Regions from separate parts of the Nakamurella alba genome, predicted to be linked through region 2. Evidence: riboswitches for the same ligand, from Rfam matches in the RefSeq annotation. Region 2 holds a riboswitch; each other region holds the start of a gene.
What was found. A riboswitch is a leader RNA that binds a small molecule or an ion and turns the genes downstream of it on or off. The one in region 2 is predicted to bind S-adenosylmethionine.
Positions count from the first base shown of each region.

Region 1: linked by a shared signal. The riboswitch ahead of GIS00_RS22100 (LLM class flavin-dependent oxidoreductase) and the one ahead of thrC (threonine synthase) in region 2 are both predicted to bind S-adenosylmethionine.
Region 3: linked by a shared signal. The riboswitch ahead of GIS00_RS29425 (putative leader peptide) and the one ahead of thrC (threonine synthase) in region 2 are both predicted to bind S-adenosylmethionine.
Region 4: linked by a shared signal. The riboswitch ahead of GIS00_RS00655 (LLM class flavin-dependent oxidoreductase) and the one ahead of thrC (threonine synthase) in region 2 are both predicted to bind S-adenosylmethionine.

Region 1 covers NZ_WLYK01000011.1:14,157-19,259, reverse strand. Annotated here, with positions in the region: gene GIS00_RS22115 (DUF1684 domain-containing protein) at 1-343, opposite strand, end outside; gene GIS00_RS22110 (rhodanese-like domain-containing protein) at 366-773, shown strand; gene GIS00_RS22105 (M20 family metallopeptidase) at 782-2,149, opposite strand; SAM riboswitch class IV at 2,277-2,391, shown strand; gene GIS00_RS22100 (LLM class flavin-dependent oxidoreductase) at 2,576-3,769, shown strand; gene GIS00_RS22095 (NtaA/DmoA family FMN-dependent monooxygenase) at 3,785-5,103, shown strand, end outside.
Region 2 covers NZ_WLYK01000001.1:965,063-970,165, reverse strand. Annotated here, with positions in the region: gene holA (DNA polymerase III subunit delta) at 1-566, opposite strand, end outside; gene GIS00_RS04255 (CGNR zinc finger domain-containing protein) at 606-1,196, opposite strand; gene GIS00_RS04250 (SRPBCC family protein) at 1,251-1,700, shown strand; SAM riboswitch class I at 1,749-1,889, shown strand; gene thrC (threonine synthase) at 1,903-3,159, shown strand; gene GIS00_RS04240 (glutamyl-tRNA reductase) at 3,330-4,601, opposite strand; gene hemE (uroporphyrinogen decarboxylase) at 4,728-5,103, shown strand, end outside.
Region 3 covers NZ_WLYK01000011.1:20,110-25,212, reverse strand. Annotated here, with positions in the region: gene GIS00_RS22135 (FAD/NAD(P)-binding protein) at 1-1,000, opposite strand, end outside; gene ssuE (NADPH-dependent FMN reductase) at 997-2,145, opposite strand; SAM riboswitch class IV at 2,381-2,491, opposite strand; SAM riboswitch class IV at 2,576-2,687, shown strand; gene GIS00_RS29425 (putative leader peptide) at 2,739-2,804, shown strand; gene GIS00_RS22125 (LLM class flavin-dependent oxidoreductase) at 2,882-4,039, shown strand; gene GIS00_RS22120 (NtaA/DmoA family FMN-dependent monooxygenase) at 4,036-5,103, shown strand, end outside.
Region 4 covers NZ_WLYK01000001.1:141,923-147,025, reverse strand. Annotated here, with positions in the region: gene GIS00_RS00665 (AMP-binding protein) at 1-639, opposite strand, end outside; gene GIS00_RS00660 (NUDIX hydrolase) at 783-1,637, opposite strand; SAM riboswitch class IV at 1,884-2,000, shown strand; gene GIS00_RS00655 (LLM class flavin-dependent oxidoreductase) at 2,278-3,402, shown strand; gene GIS00_RS00650 (ABC transporter substrate-binding protein) at 3,471-5,103, shown strand, end outside.

The sequences.
Region 1 (5,103 bases), on a different contig from region 2:
TGGCGATCTCCAGCACGACATCACCCCACACCGCGTTGATCCCGCCGCGCTCCGGGATGGGATCGAACCGGTGCTCACCGGTGATCACGACCCCGTCCACCTCGAGCCGGTCCTCCGGGTCCAACCGCACCAGCACGCCCTCGGCGGCGGTCGACCAGACACCGGGGGCATCGGCGAACCGCTCCGGCTCCGCGGTGAGGAAGTGCAGCGAGGTGATGGCCAGGAACCCGTGCGGATCGGCCAACCGCGCCTCCTGTGCGGCGTGCCATTCCTGCCAGGCGGCGGTGAAACCGTCGACGCCCCGGTCGTCCGTCGAGGCGATACCGACTGCGGTGCTGCTCATGTGGCAAGTCTACGCTGGTGCCATGTCCGACACCGCTCCCGCACTTGACCTCTCCCTCGACGACGCCGGCGCCCTGGCACCGCTGGTCTCCGCGCAGGAGGCCGCCGACCGCATCGCCGCCGGGGCCTTCCTCGTCGACACTCGTTCCGAAGCCGGACGTTCGGCGAACGGCGAGGTCCCCGGCGCGACCGTGATCGACCGCTTCCAGGTCGACGCCCTCTTCGACGCGGACTCCCCCACCCGTCTCCCCCAGGTCACCGGCCCGGACACCCCGATCGTGGTCCTCTGCGGTTCGGTCCGCGGCTCCGGCCCGGTGGCCGCGGCCCTGATCGCGAAGGGCTTCACCGACGTGGTGCACGTCGAGGGCGGTTTCCCGGCCTGGAAGGACGCCGGACTCCCTGCCGACCCTCCGGTCGCGCCGCAGGGCTGAACCGCGGCTCAGTCGAAGTACCCCGCCACGTCCACCGCGCCGCCGGCGTCGACGAAGTCCCGGCCGACGGCGGATCGCAGGGCGGGATCGGACAGGTAGTCGAGTGCGGTCAGTGCGAGGCCGATCGCGCCGTGGACCGCCGCTGCGTCGCCGGCGGCGGATCCCGCCGCCGCCTCGAACTCGCGGGTGTGCAGGGCAACCTCCGGCGGGCTGACCGCGATCATCGGGTGGATGCCGGGGATCCGGACGCTGACGTTGCCGAAATCTGTGGATGCGGCGAGGATCTCCGGCACCACGCCACCCGCCAGGGCGGTCCGGCCGAGCGCTTCCTGGTGCACCGCCCAGCGGGCGGCCAGCGGGCCGTTCGTCCGGACCGGCAGGCTGAACGGCACCGGGTCCCAGGTGAGTTCGGCGCGGGTGCCGGTGGCCAGCGCGATACCGCGGGCGATGTCCTCGAGCCGCTCGGAGAGGTCCTTCAGGGTGGCCGGATCGGCGGAGCGCACGTAGTACTCCACCGTGGCCCGCTCCGGCACGACACTGGGCCGGTCGCCGCCCTCGAGCACGATGCCGTGCACCCGGTCGCTGGGCGGGATGTGTTGCCGCAGCAGCCCGATCGCCTGGTAGTTCAGCACCACCGCATCCAGTGCGTTGCGCCCCAGGAACGGGCTCGCCGACGCGTGCGCGGCGGTCCCGTGGTAGGTCACCCGCAGCTGGCGGCGGCCCAGGAACGGGTGGTCGACCACGTCGTACCCGAAGCCGTGCACCATGATTGCGGCGTCCACCGCGTCGAAGAATCCGGTGCGGGCCAGGATCTCCTTGCCGGAGTTGCCCTCCTCCGCGGGTGTGCCCAGCAGCAGCACACGCCCGGGCAGACGCAGCCCGGCGGCGACCGCCCGGTGCAACCCGAGGAACGCACCGACCGCGGCAGCGGCGATCAGGTTGTGACCGCAGGCGTGGCCGATCTGCGGAAGCGCGTCGTACTCGGCCAGGATCGCGACGGTGGGCCCGCGATCCGGGTCCGGTGCGCCGTCGTCGGGACCCTCGGCGGTCAGGCCGGCCCGGAAGGCGGTGTCCAGGTCGTGCCATCCGACGGCGGCGGGGATGCCGTGCCGTCCGAGCAGGGCCGTGATGATGGCCACCGAGCGGTGCTCCCGGAACGCCTCCTCGGGATGCGCATGGATCTCCCGGCCCAGTGCCACGATCTCTTCCCGACCCGACTCCGTCGCGGCTCGCACGGCCTCCACCGTTGCGGCTCCGGCCCCGGCGAACGGGGAATCCAGTGGCGTGAACGCTGCCCGCTTGCGGTCCGTCGTGCGACCCAGCGCATCCAGGAAGGCGGTGCTGATCGGACGCGGTCCCCCGGTGCCGTCCGTCATTGCGGGACCGGGAGAGTGTTCGGCGCCTGGAAGCACATACCTGGCAACCTATCTCATAGTGACAGGGTGAACCGATTCACTCCTCGGATGCTTGCACGGGCCCGGTACAGGTCCTACTGTCGGGGTAGGTGACGAGTTCCAGCCACTGGCCCGGCAGGCTGGACGGCAACCCTTCGACTCGATGGGGTGCCCCGGGATCACACCTGGCACGGCGTCGGAGCGATGCCGGGCAAGCGACGTCGACGGAAGGACCCGAACCGTGTCCGGTTCGCTGGAGATGACCACCCTGCACGCGGTGCTGCGCCGCGAGATCGACCTCTGCGTCACCGCCGGCGCGCTCTGTCGCTCCTGACATCCCCAGCCACCAGCCCGGCCGGGGCGACCTGTCGTCGCCGCGCGGCCGGGATCACCGACCCCGGAGGTCTCATGTCCACCCATATCCACCTCGGCCTCGCCCTCGACGGCGCCGGTTGGCATCCCGCCGCGTGGCGTGAGCCGACATCACGTCCGGCAGAACTTTTCTCGGCCGGCTACTGGACGGATCTCATCTCCACCGCGGAACGCGGAACGCTGGATCTGGTCACCATCGAGGACTCACTGACCCTGCAGTACGACCGGGTCGACCGGGAGGACGACCGGACCGACGTGGTGCGCGGCCGGCTGGACGCCCTGCTCATCGCGGCCCGCGTCGCGCCGGTCACCCGGCACATCGGCCTGGTGCCGGTGGTGACCACCACGCACACCGAGCCGTTCCACGTCTCCAAGGCCCTCGCCACCCTCGACCACACCTCCCGGGGCCGGGCGGGATGGCAGGTGCGCACCGGCGGTTTCGGCCGTGAGGCCGCCCAGTTCGGCCGTCGGGAGATCCCGGCGCTGGACCTGGAGGCACTGGAGCCCGGCGAGCTGCCCGCCTTCCTGGTCGACCTGTTCGACGAGGCCGGCGAGGCCATCGACGTGGTCCGCCGGTTGTGGGACAGCTGGGAGGACGACGCCGAGATCCGCGATGTCGAGCACCGCCGCTTCATCGACCGCGAGAAGGTGCACCACATCGATTTCGTGGGCAGCGGGTTCAGCGTCCGGGGACCGTCGATCACCCCCCGGTCGCCGCAGGGCCAGCCGGTGATCAGCCTGCTGGCGCACCGGCGCGTGCCCTACCTGCTGGCCGCGGCGCACGCGGACCTGGTGTTCGTCACCCCGACCGACGACGAGCGCGCCCGCGGGATCCTCGCCGAGGTCGGCGACGCGGTCGTGCAGGCCCGGCAGTCGCCCGAGCCGCTGCAGGTCTGGGCGGACGTAGTGGTGTTCCTCGACGGTCCGGACGAGTCGGGTGCGGACCGGCTGCGGCGCCTGGACGGCCGCGTACCACTGGAGACCGAGACGCTGGTGTTCGCCGGGTCGGCCGCCGACCTGGCCGACCGGTTGCAGAGCTGGAACACACTGGGATATCACGGATTCCGACTTCGACCCGGCGTCGCCACCGATGACGTCCCGCGGATCGCGGACGATCTGGTGCCCGAGCTGCGTCGCCGCGGGCAGCACCGCGAGACCTACCCCGACACCAATCTGCGCGGGCTGATCGGCCTGCCCACCTCCGTGCCCAACCGGTACGCCACCGCCTGACAAGGACCACTGACGATGAGCACACGCAAGCAGATCATCCTGGGCGCCTACCTGGGCGGCGTCAACCACCACACCGCGTGGTGGGACGAGCGGGCCGGCAGCCAGATCGACTTCAGCACCTTCGAGCACACCGCACGCACCGCCGAGCGCGGCAAGTTCGACTTCTTCTTCCTGGCCGAGGGTCTCGCGCTGCGGGAGCGGGCGGGCCAGGTCTTCGACCAGGACATCGTCGGCCGCCCGGACACCCTGCCGGTGCTGGCGTCGATCGCCGCGGTCACCACCCACCTCGGTCTGGCCGGCACCATCAACGCCACCTTCAACGAGCCGTACGAGCTCGCCCGGCAGTTCGCGTCGCTGGACCACCTCTCCGGCGGGCGGGCGGCCTGGAACGTGGTCACCTCGTTCGACGCGTTCACCGGCCAGAACTTCCGGCGCGGCGGGTTCCTGGACCGTGCGCAGCGGTACGAACGGGCCGAGGAGTTCATCGCCACCGTGCGGGAGCTCTGGGACTCCTGGGACGAGGGCGACCTGGTCGCGGACAAGGAGACCGGTACGTTCCTGCGCCGGTCCGACGCCGGCAGCTTCCGGCACGCCGGCCCGCAGTTCGACATCCACGGCCGGTTCACCGTCCCGCGCAGCCCGCAGGGCCGGCCGGTGCTGCTGCAGGCCGGGGTGTCACCGCAGGGTCGCGACTTCGCGGCGGCCAACGCCGACGCGATCTTCTCGCCCTACGGCCAGTTGCCGGAGGCGGCCGACTTCTACCGGGACGTCAAGGCCCGAGTGGTCGCCGCCGGCCGGAGCGCGGACGATGTCAAGATCCTGCCGTCGGCCGGCTTCGTCATCGGCGACACCGCGGCGGAGGCCCGGGAGAAGTACGAGGAGGTGCGCCGCGGTCAGGTCACCGGGCAGACGGCGTTGATCCTCCTGGAGCAGGTCTGGAACCGGGACCTGTCCGCCTACGACCCGGAAGGCCCGCTGCCGGACGTGGAGCCGGACGCGGACGCCCCACAGATCATCCAGGGCAAGGCCTTCACCTTCCAGGATCGCTTCGAGACCGTCGCGAAGTGGCGGCAGGTGGCCGAGACGAAGAACCTGAACCTCCGCGAGCTGGTCATCGATCAGTTCGAGCGCGGTCCGTTCGTCGGTACCGCCTCCGAGATCGCGGCCCAGATTGATGATTTCGTGCAGAACGACGGTTCGGATGGGTTGATCATCGGGTCGCACCTGGTGCCGTGGGGCCTCGACGACTTCGTCGATCAGGTGGTGCCCTTGCTGCAGGAGCGCGGTTCGCTCCGTGCGGACTACACCGGCTCCACCCTCCGGAACAACCTGGG
Region 2 (5,103 bases):
GCGGCCTCGTCGACCATCCCGCCGGTGTCGGCGACCAGCTGGCCAGCGGCGGCGGCGAGCTCGCGCAGGTCGGAGCCGACCGCGTCCACCAGCGCGGCCACCGCGTCCGGGGACGTGGTGCCGCCGGCGGACCGGATCTCGTTGCGCACGAAGTCGATCCGCTCCGCGGGACGGGTGACCTTCTCGCAGGTCAGCACAGCGGCGCCGGCCTTGCGAAGACCGTCGGCGAGCGGCTTGTTGCGGGCCCCGCCGGCGTGCTGGACCAGCAGCACCACCCCGTCCACCTGATCGGTGGTGTAGCGCAGCAGTTCTGCGGCGGTCTCCTTCGAGACCTCGTGCGCGCCACGGACGATCACCACGCGTGGCTCGGCGAACAGGCTGGGCGCCACCAGGTCCGCGAACTCGGCCGGGCTCAGCCCGGCACCGGTCGCGTCGCGGCGCTCGACCTCGGGATCGACGGCACGCGCGGCCGCCATGGTCCGGCTGACCGCACGGTCCACGAGCAACCCTTCGTCGCCCGTCACCAGGACGAGCGGGGGCGGTGGTGTGGGGGTCGCCGTCGGCACGTCGCCATCCTGCCAGTCGTCGCCGACAGCCCCGATCCGTCAGGCACTGTCCTCGCGACCGCGCTGCCGGGAGGCCCGGACCTTGGACCGGTTCCCGCACCGCTGCATCGAGCACCAGCGCCGCGCGCCGGTCCGGGAGGTGTCCACGAACACCAGGGCGCAGTCGTCCGCCGCGCACTCGCGGATCCGGTCGGCCAGCGGCCCGCCGAGCACCCGGACGGCGTCCCTGGCCACGTCGGCCACGACCTGGGCGCCGGTGGCCGGCTGCTGCCAGAGCGATCGTTCGGCGCCGTCCAGTACCGGGGCGAGTGGCGGCACGGCCGCGGCCGCGTTGATCGTCGCGAGGTCCGCGTCGGGGATCCGGCCGCCGGCCATGCGCGCCCGGAAGGCCCGCCACAGCGCATCGCGCAGGGCCCGCGCCCCGGCGAGTGCGGTGCCGTCGACGGCGACCGGCGCAACGGCCAGCGAGCACCGGCCGGCCCAGTCGGCGAGGTCCTGCGGAGTGCGGAGGGTGTCCCACACCGCCAGCTCGTCCGGGCCTCCGAGCAGCAGGAACTCCGCGGAGAGCGCTCCAGGATCGAAGGTCCAGACCGCCCCGTCGGACGACCGCATCGTTGACAGACCGTGCATGTAACCACTATACCGGTTACATCGAAGCAGCACCGACGAGCGAAGGAGACGACCATGGACAGCCTCGGACAGACGCCGACGGACACCACCGGACTCACCCGCGACGCGGGCTGGGAGATCGGGGTGCGCAGCACCGTGCCGTACCCGGCAGCGGTGGTGTGGGAGCTCCTCACCTCGACGGACGGCCTGGCCCTGTGGCTGGGCACACCCGTCGACGGAGCACTGCCGACCGATCGTGGCGAAGGGTTCGTGCTGGACGGCGGCGCAAGCGGCGAGATCCGCTCCTACCACCCGGGATACCGGATCCGGCTGACCCTGCAGGACGCCGGCGGACCGGACTCGACGATCCAGCTGACCCTGGACGACCGGGACGACCGCACCGGCATCGGGTTCCACCAGGAGCGCCTCCCCGACGCCGCCGCCCGCGACCGGCAGCGCACGCACTGGAAGCACGTCACCGACCAGATCGCCACCGCTCTCGACACCACCACGAGCGCCGACTAGTCCAACGGCACCGAGTGCCCATGTAGGATCAGCCGCACAACCGAATACACCTCATCCAGAGGGGCAGAGGGATACGGCCCGTTGAAGCCCCGGCAACCGCGTCGGATGATCGCGTTCTTCGAGCTCAGCTCGCGAGGCCATCGACCGAAGGTGCCAATTCCGTCCCGTCACGAACGGGGAAGATGAGCAGAGAGGCCTCGTCATGACTGCTGTCCTGTCCGGTACCGATCTCGGTGCCGCCGTCGCCCTGTCCTGTCGCGAGTGCGGCGCACGGGTCGAACTCGGACCCAGCTACGCCTGTACCGAGTGCTTCGGGCCGCTCGAGGTCGCGTACGAGTTCCGGCTCCGGGGCGACGAGCTGCGCGCGGCCATCGAGGCGGGCCCGCAGAACATCTGGCGTTACGCGCCGCTGCTGCCGGTGCCCTCGCACGTGGCCTCGACGCCGAACATCAACCCGGGCGCGACGAAGCTGGTGAAGGCCGAGAACCTCGGCCGGGAACTGGGTCTGCGCAACCTGTGGGTGAAGGACGACTCCGGCAACCCGACGCACTCGTTCAAGGACCGCGTCGTCGCGGTGGCGCTGGCCGCCGCCCGCGAGCTCGGTTTCAAGGTGCTGGCCTGCCCGTCCACCGGCAACCTGGCGAACGCCGTGGCCGCGGCGGCCGCGCGGGCCGGCATCCGGTCGGTGGTGTTCATCCCGTCGAACCTCGAGCAGCAGAAGATCCTGACCACCGCCGCGTACGGCGGCACGCTCATCGCCGTCGACGGCAACTACGACGACATCAACCGCCTGGCAGGGCAGATCGCCGCCGAGCAGGAGGACTGGGCGTTCGTCAACGTCAACGTCCGGCCGTTCTACGCCGAGGGGTCGAAGACCCTGGCCTACGAGGTGGCCGAATCGCTGGGCTGGCGGATCCCGCAGCAGGTCGTCATCCCGATCGCCTCCGGGTCGCAGCTCACCAAGGTGGACAAGGGTTTCACCGAGCTCGCCGCCCTCGGCCTGGTCGACGACACCCCGTACAAGATCTTCGGCGCCCAGGCCACCGGCTGCTCGCCGGTCTCGCAGGCGTACAAGGCCGGCCAGGACTTCGTGCAGCCGGTCCGGCCGGACACCATCGCGAAGTCGCTGGCGATCGGCAACCCGGCCGACGGCCCCTACGTCCTGGACGTGGTGAACCGGACCGGCGGTGCCGTCGAGGACGTCACTGACGAGGAGGTCGTCGAGGGCATCCAGCTGCTCGCCCGGACCGAGGGCATCTTCGCCGAGACCGCCGGTGGCGTCACGGTGGCCGTGCTCCGCAAGCTGCTGGCCACCGGCAAGCTGGACCCCGATGCCGAGACCGTCATCTTCAACACCGGCGACGGACTGAAGACCCTGGACGCGATCGCCGACAAGGTCGGCCCGACCGCCACCATCAAGCCGACCCTGGACGCGTTCGAGGCCACCGGCCTGGCGTGATGCGCGGCTGACACACGAAGTCTGAGAAACGAAAGAGCGGGCCCGGTCGGAGTTCTCCGACCGGGCCCGCTGCGTTGTCCGGTGCCTCTACGTTGTCCGGTGCCGCTGTGTTGTTCGGTGCCGCTCAGTTGTCCGGTGCCGCAACCATGGGCCCGATGACGCCCGGGCGGTCAGCTGTGCTGGTCGGACCCGTCTGGCAGCCGGATCCCGAAGAGGGTGTGCAGCGCCTGCACGTAGTCCTGGCCGCTGCCGGTGCGGGCCAGCTCGCGGGCCCGCAGGGTCGGCGTGTGCAGCAGTGACTGGGTCACCCGGTGCATGGCCAGCTCGACATCGGCGGCCAGGTCGTCGGACAGGTCCCCGTACTTCGACCGGAACCGGCCCATCTCCTTCTGCACGGCGGACGAGACGTGCTCGCGCAGCGCGACGACGGCCGGGTCCAGTGTGCGGACCGCTTGGTCCTCCTCGAAGCGGGCGACCGCGTCGATGACGATGTCCTGCGCGGCGACCACGGTGTCGTGGTGCTCCGGCGCCACCCCTTCGGCCACGGTGTGCAGGTCGGTGACGTCGACGCCGTCCATCCCGCGGACCCCCGGACCGAGATCCGAGTGCAGCGCGAGATCCAGGACGCGGAGCCGGCTCTCGCGCAGCGCGACGGCCTCGGCCACCACCTCGTCGGACAGGCTGCGGCGACCGGTCCCGCTGCAGCCGATCACCAGGTCGACGGTCGCGACCGCCTTGACCAGGCCGTCGGCGTCGATCGCGGTGGCGTGGTGGGTCGCGGCGAAGGCCTCGGCGCGGCCGCTCGGCGAGTGCACCAGGAACTCGGCGCAGCCGCGGGCCCGCAGCGCGGTGGCGACCACCCGGGCGTAGGCGCCGGTGCCGACGATCAGTGCGGATGCCGGCACCGATCCGTCGGCCAGGGCCAGGTCCAGCGCGACGGAGGCGACGGACCGGCCGGCACCGCCGAGCGAGGTCGCGGAGGCGACCTTCTTGGCCGTGCGGGAGGCCTTCTGGAACAGCGAGTTGAGAACGGTGGTGGCGGCGCCGGCGGCCTGCGACTCGGCCAGCGCCCGGGACACCTGCCCGGAGATCTCCGCCTCCCCGACGACCATCGAGTCCAGCCCGGCGGCGACGGTGAAGAGGTGGGCCGCGACCGGCGCACCGACCCGGACCTTCAACGAGGAGGCGGCGTCGGCGGGATCGAGCCCGGCCACGTCGGCGACCAGGGCGGTGACCGCGTCGATCGCGTCGTGGAACCGGGCGGTGTCGAGATAGATCTCCAGCCGGTTGCAGGTGGCGATCACCACACCGCCCGCGACGGGCGAGTCGTCGGACCCGACGAGCTCGGCGATGCCGGATCGCAGCTGCGCGCTCCGGGCGGAGAGCCGGTCCAGTTCGGAGAGCTCCAGGTCATGGTGGCTGGCACCGAGAACCATGAGCATGTCAACGATGGTAACGCCTCTGACCTGCAAGAACCCACTTAGGGCAGCCTAACCGTGTCGACCCGGGAGGGTCCGGGGGCCGGTCCGGGCAGGTCACCGGCCGGGGTCTGGGACGATGGCAGCACCATGCCCGGAACACCACCTCCCCCGCTCTCCGCCCCCGTCACCGCCGCGACCGGCGGCGGCGACGCCGGCCCCGACGCGGGGGGCCTGCCTGCCACCCACCCGCTCGTCGACGGGCGGACGGCGTCCGCGCCGCTGGTCCGGGCGATGCGCGGGGACCGTCCGTCGACGCCGCCGGTGTGGTTCATGCGGCAGGCCGGACGGTCGTTGCCGGAGTACCGCGCGGTGCGTGCCGGGGTCGCCATGCTGGACTCCTGCCTCCGCCCCGAGCTGGCGTCGGAGATCACCCTGCAGCCGATCCGCCGGCACGGGGTCGACGGCGCGGTGCTGTTCAGCGACATCGTGGTCCCGCTGAAGCTGGCCGGGATCGACGTCGACA
Region 3 (5,103 bases), on a different contig from region 2:
GCTCCGGGTGCGCCGCGAACAGCTCGCGGTAGTGCGCGTACGCCAGCTCCTTGACCAGCAGTGGCCACACCACGGTCCGGTAGTCGACCGGGCTGCCGTGCGCGGCCAGCGCCGGCGTGGTGAGGTAGCGGGTCGGGGTCGGGCCGGACTCACGCAGGTAGCCGAGCTTGGAGTGGTAGGGCACCCCGCGGCGGGATCCCACGTGCAGCACCGGTTCCCGGCCACTGGGCAGGTACGTCAACCGCTCCTCCGTGCGGTCGAACCGCCCACCACGCCCCTCGCACACCAACACCATGAGGTCGATGAACGCCAGGCCGAACCCGCGGACCACGACGTCCTCGCCGGCCCGCAGTCCCGACAGGTCGATGTCGGCGGTGTACCCCGGCGGGATGCAGGTCAGCCCGTGCCGGGCGGCGCCGGCCAGCAGGTCGGCCTGTGCCGGGGTGGCCGTACGATCCAGGAAACCCTGTGCCAGCACCACGATGTCGGCCCGAAGGACGGTCCCGTCGGCGAGCGCCACCTCCTGCGCACCGGACCGGTCGGTCACCGAGACCGCGGAGGTCAGGTGCTCGACGACCCGGACGTCGCCCGGCAGCCCGGCGATCACGCCACGGTGCACCCAGCCGAGGTACTGCGACTGCACGTCCCGCCCGGCGAAGTCGTCCGGGCCGAGATCCGTTCGCTCACCGACGAACTCACGGCCGAATCCGGGTATCCACTCGGCGAGCGACGGCCCTGGGACCACCGGCCCCTGCATCGACACCGAGGAGTCGGTGAACATCGTGACGTCCCGGGTGATCGAGTTCATCCAGAGCAGCGGCGACTGGTGCTGCCGCCAGATCCGTCCGCCGCCCGCCGGGTGCGGATCGACGACGTGCAGGATCATCGGTCGTCCCGGGAACCCGGGCAGGTTGGCGGCCAACCGCTCCAGCACCGAGACCGTGCGCGGCCCACCACCGACGAAGACGATCGACGCACTCGCCTCCGGCGACACGGTCACCGCGCCGCACCGACCGGCACCGGCTGCGCGGCATGCGGATCCGTGCCGGGGACCGGCGGCCAGGCGACCAGTCCGGCGCCGGGGACGAGCTCCTTGCCGAACGCGTGCGCACCGACGGACTCCGGCTCCGCGTCCAGGTCGAACCGCGGCAGGTAGTCCGCGGCCAGGTACAGCTCCTTCGCCTCCGGCTGGCGGGGCCCGGTGGTCAGATGCACACGCTCGTAGCCCAGGTCGGCCGCCGCCTTCTCCAGCTGGGCCATCAACCGGACGGCCAGGCCACGCCGCCGGTGCTTCAGCGAGGTCCAGACCCGCTTCACCTCCGCGGTCCGCGGGTCGTACCGCCGGATCGCCCCGCCGGCGATGATCTCGTCGCCCTCGGCCAGGAGCACGAAAGTGCCGCGGGGGCGGACGAAGTCGGCCGGCGGCACCTCGACCAGCGTGGTCTCCGGGGTGTACGCGGCGTACCGAGTGATGTACTCGACCTTCAGGTCGGCGAGCAGGCCGGCCAGCCTCGGGTCGTCCGGCCCGACCAGCAGCACCCGCAGATCGGCGGCGCCGGCAACCGGCGAGACCCGCGCCCGGTCGACCCGGGGTGCCGGCAGCGCGGGCGCCGGACGGCCGTCCAACAGGGCCAGGAAGCCGTCGGTGACGTCCGCCACCGGTCCGGCGGCGGCCGGGTCCAGCACGAGACCGCCGTCCTCGTACCGCCGCAGCTGCGCCGACGACACGAACCAACCGGCGGCCACGGGCGCGGCGCCCATCGACTGCAGCACCGGCCGCAGGGCGTAGTCCAGAACCAGCACGTGCGCCGGCGAACCACCGGTGACCAGCGGGAGCACCGGGCGACCGGCCAGGGCGAACTGCGGCAACAGGTCGAGGAAGGTCTTCAGCAGTCCGGAGAAGGACGCCTTGAACACCGGGGTGGAGACCACGATGCCGTCGGCGGACGCGACGGCCGCGACCGCGGCCGCGATCTGCGGATCGCTGCTGTCGCCGGCCAGCAGGGCGTCGGCGGGCAGGTCCCGGGGGTGGATCGTGACCACGGTGTGCCCGGCGACCTCGAGCCGGAGTTCGACGTGCCGCAGCAGGGCCTGCGAGGTGGAAGTGGGTGACGGGCTGCCGGAGATCGCGACGACGGTGGCCATGACGGGTCCTTCTGGAATGCGGTCGATCCGTGCCACGTGCTGCGGCCGGATCGCTGACGGGTGCTGACGAGGGGACGCCGGGAGGTCGGGACGGACCGCCCGGACCGGGTCAGGAACGACAGAGATCGCTGCTGGTGCGCAGCAGATCGATGTGCCGACGCAGGAAGGGACGATTACCCGAGGGTGCGTGCACGTCGGTCGTCCTTCCCTGCCCGGGAGCCGTCGCTGCGACGTGACTCCGCACTTGCCGTCCCGATCGGGAGGGCCAGGTCCTCATCCGGAGCACCCCACCGCGGAGGAGGGTTGCCGCCCAGCGAGCCGGAGCTTCGCGCTGGAACTCATGACCTTCCCTCACGGTAACCAGCTGCCCGACAAGGGTCAAGCAGGCTCCCGGCCCCGGTCCTCGGCCGACCTGTGTACCCTGCCCGCAGGTGATGAGTGTCAGCGACAGGCCCTGGCGTGCTGACCGGCAACCCTCGCATGCTGTGGGGTGCCCCAGGTGAACACCAGGTCCCGGCACCGTGCCGGGGCAACCAGCAGGTGGCGACGCCCACCACGAGGAGGAGCACGCCGTGCGGACTTCCGTGACCCCGATGCTCCTGGTGAGCCGTCGGCACATCGACCTGCAGCGAGTGCACAGCGCACTCTGTCCGGCCTGACCGCATCCGGCCACTCCCTCCGCTGCTTCCGGGTTCACGCGCACCCGGATGCAGCGCCCCGATGAGAAAGCCTCTCCATGACGTTCTTCCTGTCCGTCGCGCTGACCGGTGCCGGCGCCCACCCCGGAGCCTGGCGCTCCCCCGCTGCCCGCCCCGGTGAGCTGACCTCGGCCCGCTACTGGACCGATCTGGTGCTGTCGGCGGAGCGTGCGCACCTCGACTTCGTCACGCTGGAGGACGGTTTCGGCCGCGATCCGCAGCGGCCGTCCGAGGTCGGACTGCGCCTGGACGCCACACTGCTGGCGGCCCGGATCGCTCCGTCCACCGGCCGCATCGGCATCGTGCCCGCCGCCGTGACCTCGCAGACCGAGCCGTTCCACCTGTCCAAGGCGATCGCCACCCTGGACTACGTCTCCAGCGGCAGAGCCGGTGTGCTGCCGCAGATCTCGATCGCCGACCAGGACTACGCCCTGGTCGGCCGGCGCGCGCCGCTGCCTCCCGCCGACGCCTGGGCGGAGGCCGCCGACTGGGTCGAGGTGGTGCGCCGGCTCTGGGACAGCTGGGAGGACGACGCCGAGATCCGGGACGTGGCGACCGGGCGGTTCGTGGACATCGACAAGCTGCACTACGTCGACTTCGCCGGGCCGTACTTCTCCGTGCGCGGACCCTCCATCACGCCGCGGCCGCCGCAGGGCCAACCGGTGGTGGTGGTCGCTGCCGGCCGCGAAGCCGGCGACGGTGCCATCGGTGTCGCCGCCGCACAGGCCGATGTGGCGATTCTCACCGATCCGCTCGCGGACCCGGATGCCGCCACGGCGCTCGCCGAACTGGACGGGTTGCGTGCCGCCACCGGCGGCGCCGCGCAGCGCCGGCTCACCGATCTGGTGGTGTTCCTCGACGACCGGGACACCACCGGCGCCGACCGACTCGCCGAGCTGGACGACCGGCACGGCGCATCCGCCGCGACCGGTACGGCCGTGTTCTCCGGCTCTCCAACGGATCTCGCCGCCCTGCTGGTGCACCGGCAGCAGGCCGGTTACGACGGCGTCCGGCTGTGGCCGGGCGTCCTGCCGACCGATCTCGAGGTGATCGTGCACGCCCTGGTACCGGAACTGCGCCGACTCGGCCTGCGCGAGACCGAGTACCTCAGCGAGTCGCTCCGCGACCGCCTCGACCTCCCGGTCGCCCCCAACCGTTACGCAGCAGTCTCTTCGGACATCGGAGCCCTCGCATGACCCCCCGCAAGCAGGTCCACCTGGCCGCGCACTTCCCCGGAGTCAACAACACGACGGTCTGGAGCGATCCCCAGTCGGGCAGCCAGATCGAGTTCGACTCCTTCGTCAGGTTCGCCCAGATCGCCGAACAGGCCAAGTTCGACTTCCTCTTCCTGGCCGAGGGTCTGCGGCTGCGGGAGCAGAACGGGAAGATCTACGACCTGGACGTGGTGGGCCGGCCGGACACCTTCACCATCCTGTCCGCGCTGGCCGCGGTCACCGAGCGGATCGGCCTGACCGGCACCATCAACTCCACCTTCAACGAACCGTTCGAGGTGGCACGGCAGTTCGCCACTCTCGATCATCTCTCCGACGGTCGCGCCGCGTGGAACGTGGTGACCTCCTGGGATGCCTTCACCGGCGAGAACTTCCGCCGTGGTGGCTATCTCGCGGAAGGTGACCGCTACGCGCGGGCGGAGTCGTTCCTGCACGCCACCCAGCGCCTGTTCGACTCGTGGCCGGACGGCGCCGTGGTGGCCGACGCAGCGGCCGGCCGGTTCCTGGCCGACGACCGGGCGGGTGAGTTCTCGATCCACGACGACTTCTTCGACATCGACGGACACTTCGACGTCCCACGCTCCCCGCAGGGCCGCCCGGTGATCTTCCAGGCCGGTGACTCCGATGCGGGCCGCGAGTTCGCCGCCGCCTCCGCCGATGCCATCTTCTCCCGGCACGGCACCCTCGAGGCCGGGCAGGCCTTCTACTCCGACGTCAAGGGCCGCCTGGCGAAGTACGGCCGCGCCCACGCGGACCTGCTGGTGCTGCCGGCGGCCACCTTCACCATCGGCGAGACCGAGAGCGAGGCGCAGGATCTCGCACGGCACGTGCGGAGCCAGCAGGTCAGCGGGCAGAGCGCACTGCGGCTGGCCGAGCAGCTGTGGAACGTCGACCTCAGCGACCGCGACCCGGACGGACCGCTGCCCGAGTTCGACCCGGTGCCGGGCGAGAACACCCTGGCCAAGGGCCGGGCGAGCGTGCGGATGAACCGGGATCCGATCGAGGTCTCCCGGCAGTGGCGGGCGCTC
Region 4 (5,103 bases), 820 kb from region 2:
CCGGGCGGTGGTGCCCGAGGTGTAGACCACCAGGAACGGCTCGTCGGGGTGCGTGTCGGGCCCGATCTCGGACTCCAGCTCGGCGATGTCGCCGGCGATCTCCAGGTCGGCCCAGGCGATCTCGCCCGCACCCGGCGCGGTCGCGCCGCGGGTGATGACGACCGTCTCCAGCCCCTCGCAGGCCGGTCGGATCTGCCGGAACATCTCCAGGTAGCCGAACCCCTTGAACTCCTCGGCGGTGACCGCCACCTTCGCCCCGGAGTGTGCGAGGACGTAGGCGACGTCCTTGTCCCGGTAGATCGGCATGATCGGCACGATGACCGCCCCGGCCCGGGCGATCGCGGCGGCGATGACCACGAACTCGGTCCAGTTGGGCAACTGGACCGCGACCCGGTCACCCGGGGCGACCCCCGCCCTGCGCAGCCCGGCCGCGACTCGGACGGCCGATTCCTGCAGCCCGGCGTAGGTGACCGCCGTGGTGCTGTCGAAGACGAACACCTTGTCGGGCCGGGACGCAGCGGAGGTGCGGATGAGCTCGTAGAGCGAATCCGTGCTCCAGTAGCCGGATTCGTAGAACGAGGCGATCTGGTCGTCGGAGTAGCGGTCGCGCAGGGTGGTGGCCGGTGCGGTGGACGTCATCGTCGCGCTCCATTGCTCGGTGATGGGCTCGTCGGACCAACCGTACAATGGTCGGACCGAACTGGCAACGAATCGGACACCTCGATCGCAGCAGCCGGCGCGCGTGCGGAGTGGTGGCCCCATTGGTCCACTCAGCGGACCGATCAGCGGGTCGGCTCGTCCGACCGCCAGGCCGCCGCGCGGTCCACGAGATGCTGCGGAAGGATCAGGTCCAGGCGATCCCCGGCGATCCGCAACTCCGGCAGGACGACCTCGCGAGGCGCAGTGGCAGCGGCCAAGGCGTCCGCCACCGCCCGGTGCTCCCGCAGTTCCAGGGCGATGGAGAGTTGGGGTGGCAGCACCTCGAGCGTGCCGGACGCCGCCCCGGCGAGCAGGTCGTCGCACCGGAACCACCGGAGACCGTCCGACTCGGTGGAGCCGTCCTCGGCCTCCTGCCCCGCGGGCAGTGCCGCGAGGAAGAAGGCATTCCGGTAGCGACGGGACTCGAACTCCGTCGTGATCCAGGTGCTCCACAGCCGAAGTCCGTCGGTGCGGATGCCCAGACTTCGTGCGGCGAGGAAATCGGCGAAGGTGAGCCGGTGCGCCTCCAGATCGCGCCGTGCGGCGGTCCATGTCCGCGCCACCATGGTTCCGCCCGGCGGGCGCGGCTCGGCGAGCAGGATGCCGGTCTCCTCGAACAGCTCCCGGACCGCGCCGGCCACGACCGCCCGAGCGAGATCCCGGTCCGTGCCGAGCGCTTCCGCCCACTCGGTGGGATCACCTGTGAGCCAACGTGTCTCGCCGTCGGCCGGGTCGATCAGCCCACCGGGGAACACCGGCACCCCGCCGGAGGTGGCCATCGCGTGACTGCGCATCAGCATGCACAGCTCGATGCCGTCCTCTCCGTCGCGAAGCAGCACCACGGCCGCGGAGTCCCGCGGTTCCACCGCAGGCAGTCCCGCATCCAGGTACTCGAACGCCCGGCGACGAGCCGCTTCACCCAGCGAACGTAGGTCCATCTCGATCTCCTTGTTGCGGCTGCCCACCCGCGTGGATCGCGTGCAGCTGCCGCCCGCGACCTCACGGCCGGATCATGCCCGACGGAAGTGGCTGAACCGTAGCGCCGCCCGACCACTTCCCGTGGCCGTCCGCGACGACCCGGGCACGGCCCCACCACCCGCTGAACCGGTTCACCATCTGTGGCAGATGTTCTCGTTGATCACCGCCTTGACACCGTCGCCGTCGCGCACCTACTGTCCATCTCAGGTCACGAGTTCCGACATCAAGGCCCCGGCTTGTCGGACGGCAACCCTCGCGCTGCGGTGGGGTGCCCCGGGTGAAGACCAGGTTCCGACGCACACCCGTCGGAGCAAGCGCAGCGTCTCCTCGATGGCGACGCGAGTTCGAACGCGAGGGAGCATCATGCGGCGGAGAGGCGACATGCCTGACGCTGTCCGGCTGACCTTGGCGCACCGGCCGAACACCGTGCGCCAGGGCCGCTGTCGCCGCGCGCACTGATCTCCCCTTTCTCACCGTTCCCGGCCGGGTGCCGTGGGTGCTGCCCTGCACCGACGGACCGTCTGACGTGCTGGCCGCGTCCTGCCCGAGCCGGGCTTCCAGAGACGAAAGCGCGCTTCCGCCATGTCTTCTCAACTTTCCTTGCACTGGTATCTGCCCACCGCCGGTGAATCGACCGCCTTCCTCGAGGGCGGCACGAACGTGCACGTCGACGCCGCGACCCGGCGCTCGGCCCCGTTCCGCCCGCCCAGCCTGTCCTACCTGACCCAGATCGCACTCTCGTTGGAGGAGACCGGGTTCCGCGGGGTGCTGGTACCTACCGGCTCGTACTGCGAGGACCCGTGGGTGGTGTCGTCGAGCCTGCTCGCGGCCACCCGCGACCTGCAGTTCCTGGTGGCGCTCCACCCCAGGACGGCGACCCCGTTCGCCACCGCGCACCGGGCGACCTCGCTGCAGGCGCTCTCCGGCGGACGGGTCAACCTGAACGTGGTCACCGGTGAACCGGGCGCCGAGGCGCTGCGGCACGGCGACCGGGGCGACAAGGCCGACCAGTACGCCCGCACGGACGAGTACCTGGACGTGCTGCACCGGCTGTTCGCCGGCGAGACCGTCACCGTCGCAGGTCACCACCACGACGTCGAGGGTGCGACCTTGCTGTCCGGCTACCGGAGGACCCTGCCACGCCGGCCGGAGGTCTGGTTCGGCGGGTCCTCCGACTTCGCCGTCGGGGTCGCCGGCCGGCACGTCGACGTCTACCTCTCCTGGCTGGAACCACCCGCTCAACTGGCCGGGAAGATCGACCGGCTCCGCGGGGCCGCAGCGGCCAACGGCCGGACATTGCGCTTCGGGATCCGCAGCTGGGTGCTCAGCCGGGAGACCGACGCCGCGGCCGAGCGGGACGCACTGGCCCATCTGGACGGTGTACGCCCGGACCACCTGGCCTCCGCCCGCACCCAGTTGCTGGGCCGGCAGTCGGTCGGCCAGCAGCGTGGCCAGGCGCTGCTCGCAGATGCCGACCCGCACCGCCCGGAGTCGCTGTGGATCGGCGAGAACCTCTGGGGCGGTTTCGGTCTGCTGGCCGGCGGCCCGGCCTTGGGGTTGGTCGGCAGTCATGCGGCCATCGCCGATCGGCTGCTCGAACTGGCCGATCTCGGCATCGACGAGGTCATCCTGTCCGGCTTCCCGAACCTCGAAGAGGCCCGCTGGGTCGGCGAGGGCGTCCTCCCCCAGCTCTCCCGACGCGGCGCGCTCGCCCGCGTCGCCTGATCCGTCCCGCGCCGACCCGACCGGTCATCACCACTGCCGCACGTCACGATCCCCAGAAACGGAAACCCATGCGCCACAGACATCTTCGACTCGTCCTGGCCGGCCTCGCCGTCACCCTGACGGCCGCCGCCTGCGGCGGGAACTCCGCCGCCTCCGACAGCACGCCCGGGACATCCGGGTCCACCGCCGCGGCCGGAACCCCGACGGACGGCGGTTCGCTGACCTGGGGCGTCAGCGTCGAACCGGTCTGCTACAACCCCCAGCGATCGGGCCAGCAGAACTCCTACCCGATCATCCGCAACTACGCGGAGTCGTTGGTGGGCAAGGCCTCCGACGGCAGCTACACGCCGTGGCTCGCGCAGTCCTGGGACATCTCCGGCGACGGGAAGACCTACACCTTCCATCTGCGGGACGGGGTGAAGTTCTCCGACGGCACCCCGCTGACCGCCGAGGCGGTCAAGGAGAACCTGGACTTCATCGTCGCGCCGGAGAGCACCCAGTCCAGCAAGCAGGCCCTGGTCAACTACGTCTCCTCGACCGCGGTGGACGACACGACGCTCGAGGTGGAACTCAAGCAGGCCGATGCCGCGACGCTGGACATCTTCGCGTCGATCGGCACCGCCGTGCTGCTGCCGGCGTCGCTGAAGAAGGACTCGGACCTCTGCACGCCGGATGCCGACCTGATCGGCACCGGCCCGTTCGTCCTGGACGGGTACCAGTCGGGACAGCAGATCTCGTTCAAGAAGAACCCCGACTACGACTGGGCTCCGGGCTACGCACAGCACACCGGGCCGGCCCACCTGGACACGGTCACCTACCGCTTCCTGCCGGAGGCCACCACCCGCACCGGCGCGCTCACCTCGGGTCAGGTCGACCTGATCGAGGGCGTGCAGGTCACCGACACCTCCCTGTTCTCCGGCCAGTCCGGCTACCAGTACCTGACCGGACCGTCCACCGGCACCGCGTTCTCGCTGAACATCAACACGCGGATCGCGCCGGCCGACGACGAGCGGGTGCGGCAGGCGCTGCGGGACGGCTTCGACCTGGACGCCCTGATCCAGAACCAGTACCTGGGCACGGTCAAGCGCGCCTGGTCCTCGATCGGCCCGGACAGCCCCTACTACGACAAGGATCTGGAGAACACCTGGGGCAACGACGTCGATGCGGCGAACAAGCTGCTCGACGAGGCCGGGTGGACCGGTCGGGACGCCGACGGCTACCGCACCAAGGGCGATCAGCAGCTGAAGATCGTCGTCGGCTACCCGCAGCCCTACGTGCGGGACCAGCGGGACGTGCTGCTGCAGGCGATCCAGGCACAGGTCAAGCAGAACATCGGACTCAACCTGGACGTGCAGATCATCACCGCGGCGGCGTTCACCGACGAGACCGCCAATGGAACCTGGTCCGTGTACCCGAACACGCTGCCGACCGCTGATCCGTCGCTGATGTTCCAGAGCCTCTTCAGCAGCAACGGTTTCCTTTACGTCGGTGCCGACAAGTCGCTGGTGCTCGACGATCTGGTGGCCGAGAGCCGGGCGGGCAGCGACCAGGCGAGCCGCAAGGCCGCCCTGGACCGGATCCAGCAGACCGTGGTGGACGACGCCCGATACATCCCGCTGTACACGCCGGTCTACACCGTCGCGGCCACGGACAAGATCCACGGCATCGCCTTCGAACCGCAGCTGAACTCGCCGGCCTCGT